Regions from separate parts of the Pseudomonas sp. GL-RE-29 genome, predicted to be linked through region 1. Evidence: riboswitches for the same ligand, from Rfam matches in the RefSeq annotation. Region 1 holds a riboswitch; the other holds the start of a gene.
The links. Region 1 has a riboswitch for cobalamin ahead of KGB21_RS06560 (CbtB domain-containing protein). Riboswitches for the same ligand answer to the same signal wherever they lie in the genome.
Positions count from the first base shown of each region.

Region 1 (3,400 bases):
ATTTCAAACGCAATACCGAGTTCGCGCAGGTAGCGAATCTGCTCGCCGATGGCGCCATACAGGCTCGGATCGCCGGAATGTACTCGCGCCACGTCCTGGCCGTTGCCGTGGGCGGTCTTGATCAGTTCGATGATCTGTTCAAGGTGCAGTTCAGCGCTGTTGATCACCTGTTCGGCGCGATGGCCTTCGAGCACGGCGGCGGGCACCAGCGAGCCGGCATAGATGATCACCGGGCAGCTGCGAATCAGCCGTTGGCCTTTGACGGTGATCAGTTCCGGGTCGCCGGGACCTGCGCCAATGAAGTAGACGGTCATCGTCGGTTCCTGTGGGAAAAAGGGTCTGGGCAAGGCTTCAGATGAAGGTTGCTCATGATCGAGTGCGGGGATTATCGGGGATTTTACGCGGCGCCTGCCAATGCGAGGGTGGCCTGCGCGTATTTTTGTCGCGGGATGAGCAGTTTGGCCGGGGCGTTGGCCAGTTGTTCGGCCAGGGCCAGAGCGGCACTTTCCGCCACGCCGTAGCATCCGGTGCGTTCGAACGCGATGTCCGAATGATGGCTGAGTTGGGTTTGGTAACCGGCCAGTTGCTCACTGCTGAAATACATCACCTGCAATCCAAGCTGCTCGGCCAGTTCGATCAGGGCGGGTTCGTTACGCTTTAAATCGATACTCGCCAGCGCTTTGACCTGGTGAATTTCGATCTGGTGGGCTTGCAGCGCCTGATCGAGCAACGCCCGCAGCGTGCTGACGGGACAGCCCCGTTGGCAACCCAGGCCGAGCACCAGGGTCGGCGCTGTGCTGACAGTTGTCATGCGTGGTATTGACCATCGCTTTTGCGGCGGAACAACCAGGCGCTGACCAGGCCCAGGGCCAGCCAGAACGCCACGTTGGTCAACTGCGAAGCGATTTTGAATTGAGTTTCCAGGGCTTGCGGGGCGAGCATCGAGTGCACTTCCGGTTGCGGTGCGCCAATCACATGGGGAACGGCGAGGATGGCCACGCCGAGGATCTTCATCAGCCAGTGACGGCTGAATACGATCAACGCAATGCCGACCGCCGTGGAGGCCGCCGTGCCGATCCACCAGATTTGCCGCTGTGCCAGATCGGCAGCCGCGGTGCCCGGCAGCTCAGGCGGCAGACCAAGTGTCGGTGCCAACACGAAGGTGGCGTAACCGGCCAGGCCCCAGAGCAGACCCTGAGAGGTTTTGGTCGGAGCGCGCAACGTGTAGAGGCCGGCGAGCATCAGGGCGAAACCGACAGCCACCACCAGGTTGCCGCCGGTGGTCGACAGCACGCGCTGCCAGCCGTCTTCCGGCGCCCAGGCTTCGGCATCGTGGGTGTGGGCAGCGACGCCAGCGGCGTGTTCGTGGACTTCAACGGCGGCGGGTTCGGATTTTTCGTAGGTTTCGGCCTGCGAAATCAGCGGAGACACCCAGAAACTTTGCAGCAGGGTGAGCAGCAGGGCGGCCAGCAAGCCCGAGAAACCTGCGGTTTGCGCAATACGCTTGATCATGTCGGCAGGTCTCAATGGCACGGGAACGCGGCACTGTGGCGCGTATCGTGAGCAGCGTTGTGGACTGCTTCGATGTGCGAGAAACCGGCGAAATACACCAGGCACGCGCCGAGGATCGACGCGCAAACGGCGGCGGTCAGGCGTTGAGTCAGGGTAGTGGTAGTGCTGGCGGTGGTGCTGTGGCCGGTGCTGCTGATGATCGACATGGCGCTTCCCTTTGTGCTGTCAGCGGGGGAACAAGAGCGCAAGCAGAACCCCGCACGACCGCGCGCGCAGAGGTTCGAACAGCGCCCGCCCACCGCGGGTTTGTTGATTCAGAGACCGTGTTGGTCACTTTGTGTTGCGGGCCGGTCTCCGGGCTCACGAGGGGCGCAGGCGTTAGCCTTGACCTGCAAGCATCACCTTCCCATGCAGCAATGGCACAGTGGATCTGACGCTTCGCTCGCTTACCGTTGCGGGGGCAGCACCGGACTGACATGGCTTTGAGTAAAGCACATGATTCACCGGTTTCCCGTTTCACCCTGTGAAGGGCACCCGTAACAAGGTGCGTAGGAGAGCATGGGCGAGGGCCGGGCGTCAATTGGCAAGGGTTCTCGTTTGAGGTACCACACCCCCTGTGGCGAGGGAGCTTGCTCCCGCTGGGTTGCGAAGCGACCCCCGGCATTCTTTCTGGAATACCTCGTCAGCAGGTATTACGACGGCTTCGCCGCCGAGCGGGAGCAAGCTCCCTCGCCACAGGTGATCGCATTCTTCCCATGAACATTGACCCGCCCCAATACGATGCGTAGCCTTGCGCTTTCGAGGTTCTTCGGCGTTTGTCGAAGCTAAGAAGGGAACGCGGTCAATGCCGCGGCTGCCCCCGCAACTGTGAACGGTGATGTTCGCTGCCACGCCACTGCACGCTCAACCCTTGAGCCCGCGGGAAGGCGCAGCAAACGCCAGTCGAGCGACTGGCACACCGTCAGCCAGGAGACCTGCCTCGATACAGATTCTCACTACAACCGGGCGGGGTGATCCGGTGGCGAACGCTCCTGGCGCGCTTGTGCGTGGCCGGTTCTCGTCCCGTATGCCCGCCACCTTGCCAAAGGGCATCCGATGAAAACACTGGCCAAACTCCCCGTCACCATCGTTACCGGCTTCCTCGGCTCGGGCAAAACCACCTTGCTGCGGCACATGCTCGACAACGCCCAGGGCCGTCGCATCGCGGTGATCGTCAACGAGTTCGGCGAGCTGGGCATCGACGGCGAAATCCTCAAGCAGTGCTCGATCGGTTGCACCGAAGAAGAAGCCAACGGCCGTGTGTACGAACTGGCCAACGGCTGCCTGTGCTGCACCGTTCAGGAAGAGTTCTTCCCGGTGATGCGCGAACTGGTGGCCCGTCGCGGCGACCTTGACCACATCCTGATCGAAACGTCCGGTCTGGCCCTGCCAAAACCACTGGTCCAAGCCTTCCAGTGGCCAGAAATCCGCAGCGCCTGCACCGTTGACGCAGTGATCACCGTGGTCGACAGCCCGGCTGTCGCGGCCGGCACCTTCGCCGCATTCCCGGATCAGGTCGACGCCCAGCGCAAACTCGACCCGAACCTGGACCACGAATCGCCACTGCACGAACTGTTCGCCGACCAACTGTCCAGCGCCGACCTGGTGATCCTCAACAAGGCCGACCTGATCAGCCCGGAAGACCTCGCCCGCGTACGTCTGGAAGTCGCCGAAGAACTGCCGCCAGCGGTGAAAGTCATCGAAGCCAGCAGCGGTCGACTGCCACTGGACGTGCTGATCGGTCTCGGTGCCGGCTCCGAAGAACACATCGACAGCCGTCACAGCCACCACGATCACCACCACGACGATGACGATCATGACGACCACGATCACGACGCCTTCGACTCCA
Region 1 is NZ_JAGYGD010000005.1:88,523-91,922, reverse strand. It holds gene cobM (precorrin-4 C(11)-methyltransferase) at 1-314, opposite strand, end outside; gene KGB21_RS06570 (cobalamin biosynthesis protein) at 398-811, opposite strand; gene KGB21_RS06565 (CbtA family protein) at 808-1,512, opposite strand; gene KGB21_RS06560 (CbtB domain-containing protein) at 1,524-1,718, opposite strand; cobalamin riboswitch at 1,840-2,065, opposite strand; cobalamin riboswitch at 2,297-2,509, shown strand; gene cobW (cobalamin biosynthesis protein CobW) at 2,608-3,400, shown strand, end outside.

Region 2 (3,400 bases), on a different contig from region 1:
TGCGACTTGATCGCGGTGGCGCCGTCTTCATAGTGGAAGCGCAACAAGCGGTCGGTATCGGCAACGTACAGGTCATTGCCCACGAGGGTCATGCCGAAAGGCGAGTTGAGGTTTTCCAGGAACACCGTGCGGGTTTCTGCGATGCCGTCGTGGTCCTTGTCTCGTAGCAGCGTGATGCGATTCGGGCTTGGTACGCCCGCACCAGCGCGCCCCATGACTTTCTTCATGACCCAGCCCTTGATGCCTTTGCCGTCATCGGGCTTGGGCGGGGCGTTGGTTTCGGCGACCAGCACGTCGCCGTTGGGCAGAACGTATAGCCAGCGCGGGTGATCAAGGCCTTCGGCAAACGCCGCCACTTGCGTGCCGCTGGCGGCAACGGGTTTGGCGCCGTCCGGCCAGCCGATCGCCGGGGCGATGTTTACTGTCGGCATCAGCGTCTTGTTGGGCTCTGGCAATTTGGGTGACGGCCCGGTGCCGTCAGAGACTTGCAGGCTGGAGGTTTCACCGCAAGCGGCGAGCCCTCCGGCGAGCGCGATAACGAGAACGAGCTGGGGCTTGCGCATGCTGACCTTCCCTATGAATGCAGTGACCTGATCAATAGAGAAGTGAGAATGCGCGATGGTTCAACCGTCAGCCGCGCGCTTCCTTGAACAGCACGGCAATACCGGGGTGATAGTTGCCGCCTTCGTTGCGCAACTTGCGATAGGCGTAGGGGAAATACCAGGCCACGGCGCAGGTGTGTTCCTTTTGCAGGTCGTCGACCATGTCCTGCAGTTCTTCCGGGGTGGCGCCATGCTGGGCTTTTTGCGGAGCAACAAACAGGCAGCCGAGTTTCAAGTCGCTGGCGTAGCTGATCTTCCTGGCGTCGCTGGTGACATCGAGTAAAGCCTCGGTCAGGTTCAGGCTGTTGACCCGTGGCCAGCGTTGCGTGGTCTGCAGCCAGGCCTTGGCTTCGGGTGTAGCGATGAACAAATCGGCGCGGCCGTTGCGATCGCCTTCCTCGGTCTGTTTGCGGGTGGGCGATTGTTGCAGGGTGATCATCTCCGCCATCCACGCGGCGGCGGAGAGCAGGCCGAGGTTAGCTTTTTCATCCAGCCAGTAAGGTGTTTCACCGTCGCCGCGCACGGCGTTGTAGCGGTCGATACAGTCAAACCAGCGTTCCAGCGCCGGGCGCAGGAATTCCAGCTTCGGATTGCTGATGATCATGCCTTGCATGGGGCTTACTCTTGTTATTATGTTGGGGGTTGTGGCTCTTTGATATCACTGCTGTGAGTGTCGCACAAGATTGGCGTCAGTTTGTTGATCAACGGCAGTTATTCGCTCGCACGCCCCGTCTTCAATTGACGCTCCACCCCCAACCCTCTAACCTTCGCGGCTTGTTTCAGGTGCTCTGTGGCTTGGGTCGACAGAGTGAAACAGGGAAGCCGGTGAGTGAGCGTTTCAGTCGATGAAACTCCGCGATCCCGGCGCTGCCCCCGCAACGGTAAATGAGTGAAAGGCTGCGCCTTGAGCCACTGTGTCGACGACATGGGAAGGCGCGCAGTCAGGCCAACGCCGCTCATGAGCCCGGAGACCGGCCTGATCCATCCAAGCGGCATCACGGTGGGCGATGCCAGGCTTCTTGCCTTCTATTCTTGTGCCTGCCCGCCGTTATCCAGCCTCAACGGAGAGCTCCCCATGACTGATACCCCTGATCGTGACGAACGTCACCTGGCGCGCATGCTGCGCAAAAAAGCCGTGATCGACGAACGCATCGCCAACTCCCCGAACGAATGCGGCCTGTTGCTGGTGCTGACCGGCAACGGCAAAGGCAAGAGCAGCTCGGCGTTCGGAATGCTCGCCCGCGCGATGGGCCACGGCATGCAGTGCGGTGTGGTGCAGTTCATCAAGGGCCGTAACAGCACAGGCGAAGAGTTGTTCTTCCGACGCTTTCCAGAGCAAGTGCGTTTTCATGTGATGGGCGAGGGCTTCACCTGGGAAACCCAGGATCGTCAGCGTGATATCGCCGCCGCCGAAGCCGCATGGGCGGTCTCGCAGCAACTGCTGCGCGATCCATCCATTGGCCTGGTGGTGCTGGATGAATTGAACATCGCCCTCAAGCACGGCTACCTCGATCTCGATCAGGTACTCAGCGATTTGCAGGCGCGTCCGCCGATGCAGCACGTGGTGGTCACCGGTCGTGGCGCCAAGCCGGAAATGATCGAGCTGGCCGACACCGTCACTGAGATGGGCATGATCAAGCATGCCTTCCAGGCCGGTATCAAAGCGCAAAAAGGCGTCGAGCTGTGAATCAACCTCGTCATTGCCCGGCGGTACTGATTGCCGCGCCGGCGTCCGGCCAGGGCAAGACCACCGTCACCGCCGCGCTGGCCCGGTTGCATCGCAATCAGGGGCGCAAGGTGCGCGTGTTCAAGTGCGGCCCGGATTTTCTCGACCCGATGATTCTCGAGCGCGCCAGCGGTGCGCCGGTGTATCAACTGGACATGTGGATGGTGGGCGAGCAGGAAAGTCGTCGACTGTTATGGGAAGCCGCCGCTGAAGCCGACCTGATTCTGATCGAAGGCGTCATGGGGCTGTTCGACGGCACGCCGTCCAGCGCTGACCTGGCGCGGCACTTTGGCGTACCGGTGCTGGGTGTGATCGACGGCACTGCGATGGCCCAGACTTTTGGCGCACTGGCCTTGGGGCTGGCGCGTTATCAACCGGACTTGCCGTTCGCTGGCGTGTTGGCCAATCGCGTGGGCACCCTGCGTCACGCCCAACTTCTCGAAGGCAGCCTGACCGAAGGCCTGCGTTGGTACGGCGCGTTGTCCCGGGAAACCGGGATCGAATTGCCGAGTCGGCATCTCGGTCTGGTGCAGGCCAGTGAGTTGAACGATCTTGATGTGCGTCTCGATGCGGCGGCCGAAGCGTTGGCCAGCAGTTGCGAGGTTGCGCTGCCGCCCGCCGTCGAATTCGCCGCGCCCGATGTGATCGCCGTCGAACCGTTGCTGGCCGGTGTGCGCATTGCCGTGGCCCGTGACGAAGCGTTTGCCTTTACCTATGGCGCCAGCCTGGACTTGCTGCGGGCGATGGGCGCCGAGTTGTCGTTTTTCTCGCCGATCCGTGATGCTGAGTTGCCGGATGCGGACAGCTTGTATCTGCCGGGCGGATATCCGGAATTGCATCATGTGGCGCTGTCGCAAAACACCGCGATGCTCGACGCGATCCGAGCGCACCATGCGGCTGGCAAGCCGTTGTTGGCCGAGTGCGGCGGCATGCTTTATCTGCTCGATTCGTTGACCGATGTTGAAGGTACTCGCGCGGAATTGGTCGGCTTGCTGGCGGGTGATGCGGTGATGCAAAAGCGTCTGGCTGCATTGGCGTTGCAAGCAGTTGAGCTGCCGGAAGGTTCGTTGCG
Region 2 is NZ_JAGYGD010000006.1:31,530-34,929, reverse strand. It holds gene KGB21_RS07275 (PQQ-dependent sugar dehydrogenase) at 1-563, opposite strand, end outside; gene KGB21_RS07270 (hypothetical protein) at 631-1,215, opposite strand; cobalamin riboswitch at 1,367-1,597, shown strand; gene cobO (cob(I)yrinic acid a,c-diamide adenosyltransferase) at 1,678-2,289, shown strand; gene KGB21_RS07260 (cobyrinate a,c-diamide synthase) at 2,286-3,400, shown strand, end outside.
Region 2: another riboswitch for cobalamin. It lies ahead of cobO (cob(I)yrinic acid a,c-diamide adenosyltransferase); the one in region 1 lies ahead of KGB21_RS06560 (CbtB domain-containing protein).